DNA from 2 places in the Alicyclobacillus tolerans genome. Region 1 is predicted to be linked to the other one. Evidence: riboswitches for the same ligand, from Rfam matches in the RefSeq annotation. Region 1 holds a riboswitch; the other holds the start of a gene.
The links. Region 1 has a riboswitch for cyclic di-GMP ahead of ACOJUR_RS08790 (EAL domain-containing protein). Riboswitches for the same ligand answer to the same signal wherever they lie in the genome.

Region 1 (7,647 bases):
GTAAGAGTAACGCCGTATCCTACATTGGCCACAAAGTTTCGTTACTCAGTGGCGCCAAGGGACAACTTCCACTCACCCGAGAAGTGTGCAAGGGAGAGGAATACGATGCCTTTACCTTGCTACCTACACTTGAGCGATTCAAAGCTGAGTTTGAGGAACAGGTACAGTCTGTGCAATATGTACTTGCCGATGGGATTTACCAGAGTCCAAGGAACCAGCAGGCAACAAGGGATGTACTTGGGGCAAAACTGGTTGCTCCCATTAATCCCAGGGGTCGCCAGGACAAACCGAGCGATGTCCGTGGAATTGATATGATTGACCGCTACGGGGTGCCACATTGCATTGCTGGACACAAGATGGAGTTAAAAGGATCCGACCTCAAAAAGGAGCAGTACATATTCACGTGTCCAGTTCACAATCCTCAGGCGAAACAGAAAGGGCTTGTCTGCCCGCACCACAAACACATCCAGTGCTGTAGCGGTGCCACCCAGGGTCGGGTGCTTCGGGTTGATTTTGAGACAACACCTCAGGTTGACCCTGAGTTCCCACAGCACAGCCGTACATTCGATACGTTGTATGACGCCCGTACAGGGATTGAGCGAATTATTGGGATGCTGAAAGATGGATACAGTTTACGGCGTGTGCACAAACGTGGACGTAAGGCGGTAGAGGCTCACGTTGACCAGTGCATGCTCTGTATGCATGTGATGGCATACTGCGCCTACACTCAAACTGGAACAGTAAACCGCGGGTGGACACGAAGTCGACTGAAGCGGGCTCAATGACAACAGCCATCACAAAAACCTTGATTGGCAGACCTTATCCACAGTTTTCGTGCGTCCATTTTGCCAATGACGAACATATCCACAGTCATGGAGCAGAATCACAGTGAGTTTCCTCTAATTTTGGACGATTAGAGTTTACTTCTCGTTGCTCCGTTAGACCACGAAAGCAATTTTGGCATCGGCTCTGAGGAACTCATTAACTCTGGTTATCCAGCTGGTATTTACACAGATCCATATGATTGGAATACTATCACCAATAGCTGGACTGGTCTTGATAGTTATACAAGTCACTTATGGGTTGCTGATTGGTCAGCAAGTGGATGTTTACCTACTTGGAATGCTCCATCAGTTGGTGGAGTGGTTGCGCAAATTTGGCAATATAGTGGAGGTTCATTAGATCTGGATGCAGCTATTTCGTTACCATCTTAAATTTTTGTACAGCAAGAGGATCATATGATCCTCTTGCTGTACAAAAAAGCTATTGAAAAACAGGATAACTTTTTGATAAACCAGCTATCTCCAAACTATATCCACCCATTCTGATTCCTGACATTTCTTTTACCATATTAGAAGATACAGTTTGGTTTGGCAGTAAGGTTCCATTGTATAAATTTAATGCATATACGGGATTGCCTTGTGCTGGGCTAGGAACATAAAAAACAACATAGTCTCCTGTAAAGTTAGTAATCCAAATGCGATTTGGAAAAACAAACGCTTCACTTTTTTTCCCGTAATCAAGACCAACTATATATTTAGAACCGCCTGTTTGTTTGGCAATTTCTAAGGCAAAAACTTGCTCTTTTAAAGTTCCATTCCAAAAATCAACCATTTTAAAACTGTTTGAATTAAATTTCGAATTATTTTTTGTCACAATATAGCTTCCAAATATAGATAGATTCTGATTAGGTACAGAACGATGAATGTTTTTACTATTAAATGGCATGGGGCCATGAGTGTTAGCATAGTTTGCTAGCTCTGTTGCTGATAAAGTATTCATATTGTTGTTATCAGAATATTTACTATTCATTACATTAGAAGGCAAAGATGTCGATTTCTTTAAATGAGCCTTAGTTTTTAATGAAGTTGTATTTCCAGATTGAGTAGCTATCTTATTCTGACCAGATGAATTTGAAGTCGTCGATTGGAAATGAGATTGGATTTGACTTCCACACCCGGTCACCGTCAAACACGTCAATGCAAGCATAGACGCCGTCAGTCCCCAGATTCGTTTTTGCACAAAAACCACCCCTAGTTTCGATTGTTCACCTGTATAGACGTACCCGCTACACATTTTGTGACAGGAGCATTTTTCCATCCACACGGTATATCTTCGTGACCGCAGAGCGTGTTCTGTCGGTTACAGGCTTGTTCCAACGTCCTATTTTGGTTACAATATCCAAAAACGGAAGTGAACCTACATGCGTATACAGGATACACGCTTTGTGGTGCTGGATACAGAGACGACAGGTCTAGACCCAACCATCCATCGGATTGTGGACATTTCACTGGTCGAGGTGAGCAAAAACGGCATTCGCCCACTCTATCAGACGCTTGTCAATCCCCAACAAACGATACCGCCGGAAGCTTCGGAAGTGCATCACATCACCAATCGACAAGTCAAAGACAAACCCACATGGGAAGAAGTGTGGCCAACCATTCTGACGCATATCCAGGACGCTGTACGGGTGGTCCATAATGCCAAGTTTGATCGGTCTTTCTTGCCGGAAACCCATCGTCCGTGGATCTGTTCCTACCGTTTAGCTCGTCATTTGTGGCCAGAAGCACAGAAACACACCAATCCATACCTGCGTTATTGGCTTGGTCTTGAACTCGACGCGGATATGGCACATAGCGCAGCGGATTGGTAAGAAGATGTTCTTGTGTACTCGCTCGATCGTACGTTCGCACTCGAAATGAATTTGAGGTATATGACCTTCCTTTTGTGACAAAAGGTTGAAAATTGTCGGAATTTGTAGGAAGATAAGGTAGGAAGAAATTTCAGAAATGCGTATCAAAGCATACCAATGGAAACATTGGGACGCAAAGCTACGGGTCTAAGGGTATGTGCCTAGGATCGCCGGGTTGCCGCATAGGGCGAGAAGAACGAGGGGGCCATCCGTAGGAAACGGGTGGCCCTCAAACGATAGAGGGGTGGGTAAGATACACATGGTACAAGATTCACACATCAAAAATGGTAAAATATCCCTCGGGGGGGGGGGGGGGTATAAACTGTCTAATCGACCAAATATACCCACTTCCGTTTTGCAAAGTATCTTATCCAGTATTCAAAGAGGACAACTAGATGTGGTGTTTCAACCTATCGTTCATCATCGCAAAGAGCACTTTTTTGCGTATGAATCGTTAAGTCGCCCTCAATGCGAGGGGAAGGGGATACCGCCGGATGTATGGTTTCAGGCTGCCTATGAATATCAACTATCTACTGAAATCGACCGGCTAGCCTTATCAATGAGCTTGAAGAAACGTTTGGAGTTGCCAGCAAAATGGCAATCTAAACCGATTTTTGTCAATGTTAGTCCCCATAGTCTGACGGAGCGTGCCTATTTGGAGGAATTAGAACATCTGTTGCAAGAGAGTCATTGCCCGCCCAGCCAACTTATCTTTGAAATGATTGAATACATAGCTTATGATCCGAAAACCCTATTTGAGATGTTACGACCCTTACGTTCTCTAGGCGTTCGAATTGCTTTAGATGATATGGGTGTCGGACATGCCAATTTGTCTACCTTGGTGATATTGGAACCCGATTTCATCAAAATAGATCGTTCACTCATTCAAAACATTCATCTTTCAGATAGAAAACAGCGGTTACTATCTCATCTATTGTGTTACATGGATTCCGGAGAAAAAGTGATTGCCGAGGGCGTAGAAAAGATAGAGGAGGTACAAATCACTCAACAACTGGGCATCGATTTAAGTCAAGGATACTACTGGGCACGACCTATGGCTGTGGAAGATTGGGCGATGATGACTCCCTCAACCTTTCTGAATACTTCCTATTCGATTGGAGGGCAGGTCAACTGAACCGAATCCAGGTAAATTAGATGGATTCGTTTTCAAATTCGTGTGTTTGTCCGGTTCCATGAAGACTCGTTTAGCATGTTTTAATGCTAAAGGAGGGTTGAAAAATGCTCGATGGACTGACACGCTGGGCTATTGTATTTTTGATTATCTTTGTATTGTTCTTTTTGCTGGTACCTACAGCCGTGACGACCTGTAAGACTGTACCTGTTGCCTGAGGCTACACAAGTCATTCGCCACAGTCTGGGCTTTCTTGACTGTGGCTCATTCAAGTTAGTATTTCATATATTGCTGTAATTGCTGCGTACAATGACGACAGACTTGCTGCTCGTGAAACCATAGAAGATCTTCTGTATTCTTACAAAAAACACATCCCGGTACATATTTCTGAAGAATCAAATTCTCCTCATCTAACAAAAATTCAAGTTCATCTCCGCACTCTATGCCTAAACTCATTCGTAACTCTTGGGGAATGACGATTCTTCCTAATTCATCGACCCTCTTGGTCATTCCTGTATCCAGTATGTCTTCCTGCACACAGGTTCCCCCTCTCATGGGAGTGGCCCACGCACGGTGAAGCGTGAGCCCTACGGTATCGAAAGGATGTGTTTCTATATTTATTCTGTGCTCCGAATATTGATTTTATTCCAACATACGCATTTCTTTGGATAGGAATCCTTTTTCTTTCGAACATGATAAAATTGATAAAATGAGACAGCATTCGCACTAGAAAAGGAAGGTTCGTATGAAAGAAATTGTTGAAGAATTGCCCAGACTGGCTCCCATCATGAAAAAATTGTTACAGGAGCATGTCTTGGTCGGCCCAACACTCACACATGTTTCCGTTGCAACAATGACTTCGCATCATCAACAGTTAATTCATCAAGAGGCTCGGCGGTTAGTCCGACAATATTGGCCTGAGCACTGGTTTGCCCGTCCAGCCATTCAACCCTACTATCAGAAAGTCGTTGCCACAAATGCGATGATTGACGCGATCACCAGCACAGCTGCCTTTTATGCGCATTTACGTCTGGGTCAGTCCGGGCTCGAAGGTAGCATGATACTGGTAGCTTCGAAATTACTGGAAACGAGTATGAAGCGATATTCTCCTGAAACGGTGTTTGCTCTTGCATTTCTTGTTAATGCATATGATGACTATCAGGCAATTCAATATTATCAGCCTATGTTAGTTACAGATTTTGTGAGTGGTCAATATCATCGTCCCTGGGCTTCTTATCCGTTGGAAGAAGAATGTAAACTCATCTTGGATTATGGTGTTGCAGAATGGGTATCTTCATCGGATCGTTTATCCATTCGTTTAACAAAAAAAGGAGAAGACCATCTCAAGGAATTTCAAGCTTTTCTACAGGAAACCGGTTTCCTTGAAAAGCGTGCTGCACTCAATCGGTTTGCCGGTTTTGGTCAAATGGAAGATTATGATGAGATCATGAATCGTCTTTCCAATGCGAAGGAATTACGTGCCGCACTTTTGGAAAATGCTCGCTTGCAACCGAATATGCACGTATTGGAGCTTGGCTGTGGAACAGGCATGCTCACTTTGGATGCCGGACTTTACAAAAAAGTAGGTTTGTTTGGGCAAATCACGGCGATTGACCCCTCGCTGGGTATGCTGAATCGAGCGATGAAGAAGCCCTATTCGGGCGCTTCTGTAAAATTCTTGCAGGCGACAGCCGAGGAATTACCCTTTGAAAGTAATACTTTTGACGCAGCGGTAGGTTTTCTCTTTTTGCATTTTACAGATATCCCTCAAGCTTTACGAGAAATTCATCGTGTATGTAAACCAGGAGCGTGGTTGACCACCATATATGGTCTCCAATTTCCACAAACCGAACCCTTTTTAGAAGAGTGGTTAGCTCCCATCTTTCAACAATCACGATCAATGTCGAAGGATTCAGTGGATCGTATGCCGAAGGAGGATACTATTCGGAATATTCTCTCTACATTGGAATGTACTTACGAAGAGGTCACTTTGGAACCTGTTGAAATCCTGGGGAAGACCTATGAGATTGACCAAATCATTCGGTTTTGGTTTCAAGCTGGCAACTTTTTTGAGCCGTTCATGAGAAATTTGCCTTGGAAAGCTCAACAAGATCTCATTCAACAGCTTACCGAGCGAGGATATCGTATCCAAGAAAAATACGGAGAGGAAGGTATGATTCAACATCACCCGGGCCAGTTTTTGCAAGCACGTGTCATCAAATCCACTTGTTGAAGGATGGTGTCTGATGAAATCGTTTTACTGCATTTACTGCCAGGATCTTTGTTCAATCGAAAAAAATATACGTATTTTTCATACCGGATTTATTCGCGTTGAACAGGTAGACTATGCCATGGGGATTTGCTGGGATCATAGGTTGGATGAAGCCAAAGAGGAGAAATTTCCCACAACTGAGCCCTTAGGGGACTAGAAGTTCTATAGTACTTGAAAAGTCGAAGATTTGAAGGGAAATGCGGATTCCCTTGATTGGAGGAAGAACTATCGCCTTTTTTGGTGTTTTTCCTGATTCTGTGGGGAATACCGTTGAAAACAAAGGAAGAAAGCTACCAGAATTACGAGAAAGACGGAACTACCGATATATCCTATCAGGCAGGCTTCGATGCCCGTAAAAGAACGACTGAGAATAAAAGTAGTGACCGTAAGCAGAGGAAGGAAAAAGATGAGCATATAGGTTTGGTGTTTTTCCGGATTCCAAAAAGTTTCCATTGCAAATCCCAAAGAGATGGCTATCCGCATCAATGTACCCATGGCGGCAAGTCCGAGTCCATACGTGTCAAATCGATCAATGAGAATGAGATCCATAGATCGGAGGGTTTCTTCTGTCGGAAACAAAAAAGTTTGAGCCCATTCTAAACCATAGATTGAGATAACTCCCATAGCAGGAATAATCATCATAATGGCATTCAGGATGATACCGATAGCCCACCAACGATACAATAATTTTTCTGAAGGATGTTGATAGGGTAATTGAAAAAGGAGTGATAGACATTCGGTCCACATACAACAAGAGACCCCTAAGCCTATCCAAACGGGATGCCATCCGTGCTCGAGAAGAGGGAGCCACTCCATCCAATCTTTCGAATGATGATCAATCAGAGAAACAGAGATTCCCGTCAGCATGGCCAATCCTGCTAAAAATGTGCCTGTCCAATAGATAGCTTGTTGACCCCTCGATAAACTATAGGCAACGATCAACATTAAAAAGATGATCAAGATTAGTGTAGGCGTATTCGATAAAAAATTAATTTTCACAAAAGAAATAAACAGGGTAGATGAGAGGATAGCGAGTGCGACATTGTACAGTAAAAAGTAACTTTTAAAAATGGTGAGTAAAGGTTTGGGAAAATGGTTTGTGGATTCCCATAAAGATTTTCCTTGACGCAAAACGACGATATGTACGCTCCATCGAGCTAAACCTAAAAAAAGAAGACTTCCCAAAAGGATACTGATCCAAATGTCACGACCGCCCGCCTGGAGTAAGGGGGCCACCATAAATAAATGTCCCATGACGGGAAGAGTAATGAGAGATAATAACGTAGCCTCAAACGGTCGAATGGCCAACAGGGTATACTTCCTTTCTGAATTTAATAGGGGAGTTTGAGCCAACGAATTAACCCGGGATGCATAATGGTTACTACGGGGTGAACATGAATATCTGCTTTTTGAAACACATCGTTCCAATGAGATGCGTATTTATGCCACACACCAGGTTGTTTTCGATAGACCATAAGTCCAACACCCAGTGCATCAGTCTGGTCTTTTTGTTGCAATTTTTGCAGAGTTTGCTGGCAAATTTGTTGAACC
Region 2 (7,647 bases), 1.2 Mb from region 1:
ACATCGATGGATAAGGCATGTACCACAGCTGGTTGAGGCAAATGAATATCTAACTCTCGCCCCCCCTGATGACTAAAACCCTGCCAAGCACTGCCTTGCAATAGATTCCCTTGATAAGCATCTTCCTGTTCAGCAAACTGTTGATCCGGATAGCCTGTGACGGAAATTTTCAAAGTAGCTTGACTCGCTAGATTCGTCCAGATGGAAGCAGCATCGGCACTTGTCCATGAACTCACTCCCAACCAGGCTACGCTCGACAAAGACGCCAATGCCATTTGAATGACTCGCTGTCTTTTCATGATGTCCTCCTCATTCCACATGCAAAACATAGCAAAATCTCATGAATCCCATTTTATAGAAATCTTCGTGGATGCATGGAGGTTTTAGATGATAGTTACCAATTCGTCATATTTCCGACAAAAAAACGTTGATAAAACGTCAAATTTATGGCTGCGAGTTTTTACTCGAAGCCACTGATTCGTACATAAGGCATCCGTTTTTCGCAAACGCTGATAAAGAGAGGTGATGGATTGTGAGAAAAAAATTCGGTCTGCAGTGGCTTCTGGCATGTATGGTAGCTGGTAGCTGTTTCGCCGTTTTGCCCAACAGCCCTGTCCAAGCTTTTTCCGATCGCAATCTTTCCTACGGCTGTATTGGATACAGCGTTTACGAATTGCAGAACCGCTTAAAATATTTGGGATACTACCACGGTCCCATCAACGGTATTTTCACGTGGGATGTTTATTGGGCGGTACGTGATTTTCAATACGCGTTTGGCATGCAGCCCACTGGTTATGTGAATATGGCGACTAAAATGCAATTGGTCAAGGCAACTCAGGGATGGCATTATGTCGGACCTTTACCACACGGTATGGAGGAACTTCCGGATGGCCAAATCGTTCCCAATCCACAGAACAGCCAAAGCAATGCGGAAAGCGTAGCAAGCGGTCAAAGTGTCCCTGCCAACAGCGATGTAGTGACAGGCGCTGCCGTATCGAATTCTGGAACCAGCGCGCTTACGCCAGCTGATATTGATCTGATGGCTCATGTCGTGCACGCAGAAGCCAAAGGCGAGCCCCTTCTGGGGCAGGTAGGAGTTGCAGACGTTATTCTCAACCGACTTAAAGATCCTAAATTTCCGCAAAGTATACCCGGTATTATCTATCAGCCTGGAGCCTTTCAGTGTGTTAGCAATGGTACCATCAACGAACCATACAATGCTGAATCGTTGCAGGCTGTCATGGACGCAATTCATGGTTGGGATCCAGTCGGTTCAGCTCTCTACTATTTCAACCCGGCAACCTCTACGTCACCCTGGATATGGAGTAAACCAGAAATTACAAAAATAGGTAATCAAATTTTCTCGCAATAATGGATGCCCAACAAATTTTAAAAAATGGGTTGCAACTTTCTTATAGACGACATAAGATGAACTATAGAAGTTGCCCACAGGAAAGATTGTGATCTGGATAAAACCTTACTGTGCGGCATTTTTCTTTCAAAAAAAGTTTCTCTAGGCTAATTTTGATTCACAAATGAAATATTGCCGATGTAACCTATCCCATTCAGTTTGGATGAAGTGCAACTATAGGAAAAGAGGTGATCTTTTGAACGCGCGTGAAAATACCTCCAGAGCACTGGATCGTTGGAAAGTTATGGATGCTAAAACAAAAGGTAAATACGCACGTTTACTTTGGTTGTTGATTGGTCCAGGTGTACTGGTTATGTTGGGTGAGAATGACGCACCTTCCATGCTCTCTTACTCTGCTTCCGGCTCACAATATGGAATCGGCGTGTTTCTTCCGTTTGTTGTTCTAACTTTTTTGATGGCCTTTGTGGTTCAAGAAATTACTGTCCGACTTGGAGCCGTATCCAAAGCAGGACATGCGGAATTGATATACAAACGTTTTGGACGATTTTGGGGCAACTTTGCCATGATAGATTTGATTTTCACCAATTTCCTAACACTTATTACCGAGTTTGTCGGTGTGGTGGCGGGAGCGAGCTATTTTCATATTTCTAAATTTATAGCTATCCCTGTTGCCATTGTAATCATTCTTTTGGCCTATAGCTTCCGCCGTTACTGGTCATGGGAAAGAATTACCATGGCATTGGCTCTCTTTAATCTAGTGTTTATTCCCATTGCAGTGCTAGCTCACCCCGACTGGAGTGCGGTAGGAAAGTCTTTTCTGACATTTCAACCGTTTCCTGCCGGCGGTCTAAATAACAATAATCTGGTCATCTTTCTTTCTGATATTGGCGCCACAATCACTCCCTGGATGCTCTTTTTCCAGCAAGGTGCTGTTACAGATAAAGGCTTATCGAAACACGATATACGTCACGGCCAACTGGATACTTTGCTTGGCGCAATTTTGGCTACGCTAGCTGCAGTGGCTTGCATCATTGCTACATCACCTTTGTTTATTCATCACATGAACAGCGCGTCGTTTGGCGCGGCTCAGTTTGCGCAAGCTCTCCAACCGTACATTGGGCGAACAGGTTCCACTTTGTTTGCACTAGGAATTATGGAAGCTGGGCTTGTAGCTGCTACTGCCATTTCAACTTCTTCTGCTTACGCATATGGTGAAGTTCAGAGGAAAAATCATAGCTTGAACAGTTCATTCAAAGAAGCTAAATCTTTTTACTTAACACTATTCGCCATTGTTCTGGTGGCTGGAGGCATTGTCCTCATCCCCCATTTCCCACTAGAATGGGTGGTACTCATTGTCAACGTGATCGCCGTACTCACCATGCCACCAGCATTAGGCTTTCTGCTCCTGCTCGTCAATGACAAGGAGATTATGGGCGAATACCGCAACAAGGCATGGGCCAACACATTAGCAATCAGTATCGGCGTCTTCATTTGCATAGCTGGTATCCTGTACGCTTTGACAGCCATTTTCCCCAACTTCACGTTATAAGAGGTGAACAACATGACAACAACTTCCATAGCGACGAACGATACAAGTTCTGTTACAATACGAACACAAAGAGAGATGGAGAAGCATCCGGAGCTTGTTGAAGCGTTGCTCACTGAACAAAAAGAAGCGATGCAGCGCTTGGAAAATATGGGCCGTATGCCACTCGGCTGGGGATTAAAGACCTTAATTTGGGGTCTGCGGCTTTACGTCGTTTTCATGTTGGTTGCCGTAGCATTCACGGTTGTCAATAACCTTCGATAAATGACTCGAATGGTTGAGACAACGCGCAACCAACATCAATGATGTCCGCACAAATTCCGCGAACCCAGCGGTCGAGGCGGAGAGGAGTGTTGCTCGGTGTCCACCACCCCGAGTCAGGAAGACTATATTGAAGCCATTTGGATTCTGATTCAAAATAAAGGTTATGCACGAGTTACCGATATTGCTGACCGACTCGGTATCAATAATGCTTCGGTTTCCAAAATGATTCAAAAATTAGATGAAGATGGACTGTTGATTTACGAGCGTTACCGAGGTCTTAACCTGACACAAGAAGGCTATTCCCTTGGTTTGCATCTATCCAAACGACATCAGATGTTGGAGTCTTTTCTTCAATCGCTTGGTCTCACGGACACAGAGGAGATTGACCGAACGGTGGAAGGTATTGAACATTATTTTTCACGCAACGCCATGAAAAAAATCAGCAACCTGATGGAGTTTATTGAAGCTCATCCCGAATGGTGGGAAGAATTCAATCAATGGTCCAAACAAAAAAGCTAAGGCGCAATACCTGCGTCTTAGCTTTTTGAATCACCTTATGAAGGTTTATTTTCATAAACCCCATGCAGGAACACATCATTAAGCTGCGATTACTGAATACTGCCCACCAGGCGATTATCAGGCAGATGGCTAGTCTCAAGAGAAACGGTTTCTGTCATATATTCGTTGGACAATAAAGTATTGGGGCCTTGATTGGGACTATCCCAAGTCGGATCCATGACTACCCAACGGCCTCCCACGTCCGCTTGAAGCCACTCATGATTATCTTCCGCACTATTGACTGGGGCTTTACCAATCACAGTTTCTGCGGGAATGCCTACTGATTTCATCATCGTTGCTGCTAATTCGGCAATCTCTTCGCAAACACCACTACGCAAAGAGAACGCTGATGCAACATCTTCAAACAAATACTTGCCCCCATCTACCATGGACCAATCATACGACATGCTCTCACTGGCGTAATTTGCAATAGCTGCCGCAGCCGTTTCTTGAGATGGAGAATTGGCGAAAATTTGGCTCGCTATCATACTGGCATTCGGATTTACATTTCCATCCATAAACGCTGAATACAGTAACGCCTTTCTGGACTCACTTGTTTGCGGTCCATTGATAGAAAGTGTATATCCCCCTTGCCATGTGTAATCTCCAGAAGTATTTAGCTGGTGATAAAATTGTGAAATATAGGAAATACTTATACTTCCAGTAAAGGGAGAACGAATATCTGCCGAGAATTCGTGATTTTGCACAGGGAGAAGATAATTCCATATACCTTGTCCACTGTTACTGGATAGCTGAACGACAACATGAGATTCATCCCCCATGACCGTTCCCTGTACAGGAATCCAGTCTGTATTGGCTATGGGGTTGTACTCTACATATTGAATATTACCCGTCTCGCCAGTAGCTAACGCTGGTCCGGCATCAGTTGCAGAGAAGGGCTGTACACCTGTCCATTTAGCTGATTGAGGAGAAATTTGACCTGCTAACTGTTGTAACCCTACTATCAGTACCAAAGGCACACTGTATTGACCCTCGGAGCTAGCTTGCACTGTATAAATACCAGGCTCACTGGCTGTGAAAACAGCCATTTGGACTGTGTTGGAGCCATACTTCCAGATTTCATCTGGTGAATCCGGCACAATGGCAGCATCCGGACTATTGACCAACCAACGAACTGAAGTCAGATTTTTGTCACCTGTATAGGCCATTAAGTATAACGGCTCTCCAGGTTGAATATTAAGCAGTGTTTGCGTCCCACTCTCTGTATAAGGTACACTGCTGGCTTGTATATAAAAGTCATTGCTAGCTCTTGACCAATACATACTATCGGATTGTGCTTGATTGGGAAAATGAGATGTGGAAAGACCATCTGCGAAAACTTGTGGCGCACAGAACGCCCCTATGGAAAGTGTTGAAATCGTTGCTACCCCTACAGCCCATCCATGCTTTGCCATGTCTATTTTTCCTCCAAAGCCACCACACCGCGTGGTGCCGAATGTCTGCACAGCATTGACTGGGGGGATGCAGACATTCGGAGGGTGAGCAGCGGTGCCGAAGCAAAGGACAACCAGCCTTGGGTTTGGAGAAAAAAGAGCAATCTCCCCAGGGAAGATTGCTCTTTAACATCAGCAACCATGGCAGCCCGGCTATCATAGGTATTAACCCGTAGACCCGAAGCTTTGCGTCCCAGCATTTCTACTGGTTTGCCCTGAGCATCGTTGGTGGAATATGCGACTTGATGTCTATTATTTTATCAAACATACGAAAATTGTAAATAGGTGTCGAAGTTTTTTGTCTATTTTATTTTAAAGAGAACAGAAATGAGAATTTGTCCTGTTGGCCGAGTGTTGATTTTTTCAATGCTCTTTCAATATTTCTAACTTATAATCATTCCCATGGAACAGCCCTAACCCCCTTACAGCGATCCAATTGGATCGCTCTTTTTTTACCAGTTGCAGCAAATCGATAGGATAGGTATTCTGCTAGCAGAGCATGCTGCAGAGGTGAAAGACGTGCGCAGATACAGTCGCCCTACAGAAGAAAGAAAAACTTTACGGGAATGGGAACAAACCTACGGTCTGTGGATTTTGGATATGGATGGATTTGATCTCTCAGATCATGAACTGTTTCAAAGACGTATGACGAAAAGTGAATTCTTAGCTGGACTCGCCTATTGTACAGCGTTACGACGTTCAGATGCACATTCAAACACCGTGGAAGAATTACCGGAAGCCAACTCTGAGCGCCCCGTCGTCTATTCTGGATGGAAGCGCAAAGAGCGGATGTCCGGTGCGGAAAATGCATCTACAGTGGAAAAACCACGATTGGATATCCAGCCACCAGACACGGAGACAAACTTTTACAATCCACAAACACTGTCGCGTAAACGTCAAACGATTCGTTGGCGCTTACTTTGTGTTGTACCGCTCCCTTATCTGGCTATCTGGGGCGCTACACTCATCAAAGAAAAACTAGAACGCTATTTGCGAATCCGCTGGTATTGGTGGGCCTGTATACTTTTGCTCGATCTCGGTGTCATCTCTTTTGCGCCCATTGTTGCTGTCTTGATTGCTTTTCTTTATCCATGGTACCTTGTTGCAGCCGGTTTCGCCCGCCTGTTTGGCTGGTTGCGGGAGCACATACTTAACCTCTTCCACCAATCCAGTTTAACAGGCATGGGTCTCCATACTCCGCTTAATGCTCCCTTTCTCTCTAATATAACGGTGGATGGGAATCCAGCAAATCTTTATTTCCATTTTAGTACCGCTCTTGCCTCTTCTTTTGTTTGGGGTTCAATGTGGGTGAGTATTTCTGCATTATTAAACCTTTTACGTCGTTTATCTTCTTCAAAATCAAACCGCACCCGCTCATGAACCGAATGGCTCATTTGCTGGGCACGGCTAAATAGAAACATCTTCTGCATAATCTTTTTGATTAACCTTTAACCGATCCCGCCAGTAGTCCTCGAACAAAATATTTACCCAGGAAGATATAAACAATCAACGTTGGAATCGACGCAATCAAGGCACTGGCCATCTGCTCGTTAAATTGCACAGTTTGACTGCCCGCGATATTGACAAGGGCTACTGTCACAGGCTGATGAGGTGGATTGGTCACAGCCACGGCAAAGAGGAAGTTATTCCATACTTGTGTAAACTCCCAAATTCCCGCTACCACAAATCCAGAAATAGAAAGCGGCAAAATGATATGCCGATAGATCCCCCAATACCCTGTTCCGTCAATTTGCGCAGATTCAATAATATCCGTTGGAATCGAAGCGTAAAAATTACGGAATATGAGTGTACAAATAGGAATTCCATACACCACGTGAACCAAAATCAGGCCAGGAATCGTGTTGTACAGAGAAATCAAATCAAGTACTTTCAAGAGCGGAATCAATACGCTTTGATAAGGAATAAACATTCCAAACAATATGAGAAAGAACACCACATTGGCGCCTTTAAACTTCCATTTAGATAATGCGTAGCCATTAATGGAGCCAAATAGTGACGCCAAGATGGTGGCAGGAACGGCCAACATAAAGCTGTTACCAAAATTAGGGCCCAAAGCATGCCAAGCAGCACCAAGCGCCTGTAAACTCCATTGGTGTGGAAGCCACCACATTTGCGACAGACTGACTTCTGTATTGGTTTTAAAACTGGTGACCAAAACAACATATACGGGAATGAGGTAAAAACAGGCAATGAGCAGCAGCAATACGTAGAGCAGCCCGCGATTGATTCTTCGAATCGCCAACATGGTTTACTCCTCCTCCCGTAGAGTCGAAATGAGATAGGGAATGATAAAGAGAGCTATCAAAATTAACATGACAATGGAAATAACCGCACCTTGCGCAAACTGATCTCCCTGATAGGTCGTTTGAAACATATTCATACTTGGCATATCCGTGACAAAATCCTGTCCGGGACCTGTCATGGCATAAATC

Region 2: it holds a riboswitch for cyclic di-GMP, as region 1 does, so the genes downstream of both, ACOJUR_RS14995 (transglutaminase domain-containing protein) here and ACOJUR_RS08790 (EAL domain-containing protein) in region 1, are expected to answer to the same signal.

Annotation. Positions count from the first base shown of each region.
Region 1 is NZ_JBMGNK010000002.1:1,755,512-1,763,158, forward strand. Features, by position in the region: gene ACOJUR_RS08770 (transposase) at 1-785, shown strand, start outside; gene ACOJUR_RS08775 (hypothetical protein) at 1,021-1,182, shown strand; gene ACOJUR_RS08780 (hypothetical protein) at 1,264-2,022, opposite strand; gene ACOJUR_RS08785 (3'-5' exonuclease) at 2,204-2,653, shown strand; cyclic di-GMP riboswitch class I at 2,791-2,875, shown strand; gene ACOJUR_RS08790 (EAL domain-containing protein) at 3,048-3,827, shown strand; gene ACOJUR_RS08795 (AbrB/MazE/SpoVT family DNA-binding domain-containing protein) at 4,098-4,361, opposite strand; gene ACOJUR_RS08800 (class I SAM-dependent methyltransferase) at 4,570-6,057, shown strand; gene ACOJUR_RS08805 (GerAB/ArcD/ProY family transporter) at 6,322-7,404, opposite strand; gene ACOJUR_RS08810 (Ger(x)C family spore germination protein) at 7,428-7,647, opposite strand, start outside.
Region 2 is NZ_JBMGNK010000002.1:2,945,025-2,952,671, forward strand. Features, by position in the region: gene ACOJUR_RS14970 (DUF4855 domain-containing protein) at 1-299, opposite strand, end outside; gene sleB (spore cortex-lytic enzyme) at 533-1,372, shown strand; gene ACOJUR_RS14980 (NRAMP family divalent metal transporter) at 1,608-2,921, shown strand; gene ACOJUR_RS14985 (hypothetical protein) at 2,934-3,182, shown strand; gene mntR (transcriptional regulator MntR) at 3,279-3,701, shown strand; gene ACOJUR_RS14995 (transglutaminase domain-containing protein) at 3,791-5,155, opposite strand; cyclic di-GMP riboswitch class I at 5,335-5,419, opposite strand; gene ACOJUR_RS15000 (hypothetical protein) at 5,654-6,574, shown strand; gene ACOJUR_RS15005 (carbohydrate ABC transporter permease) at 6,636-7,457, opposite strand; gene ACOJUR_RS15010 (carbohydrate ABC transporter permease) at 7,464-7,647, opposite strand, start outside.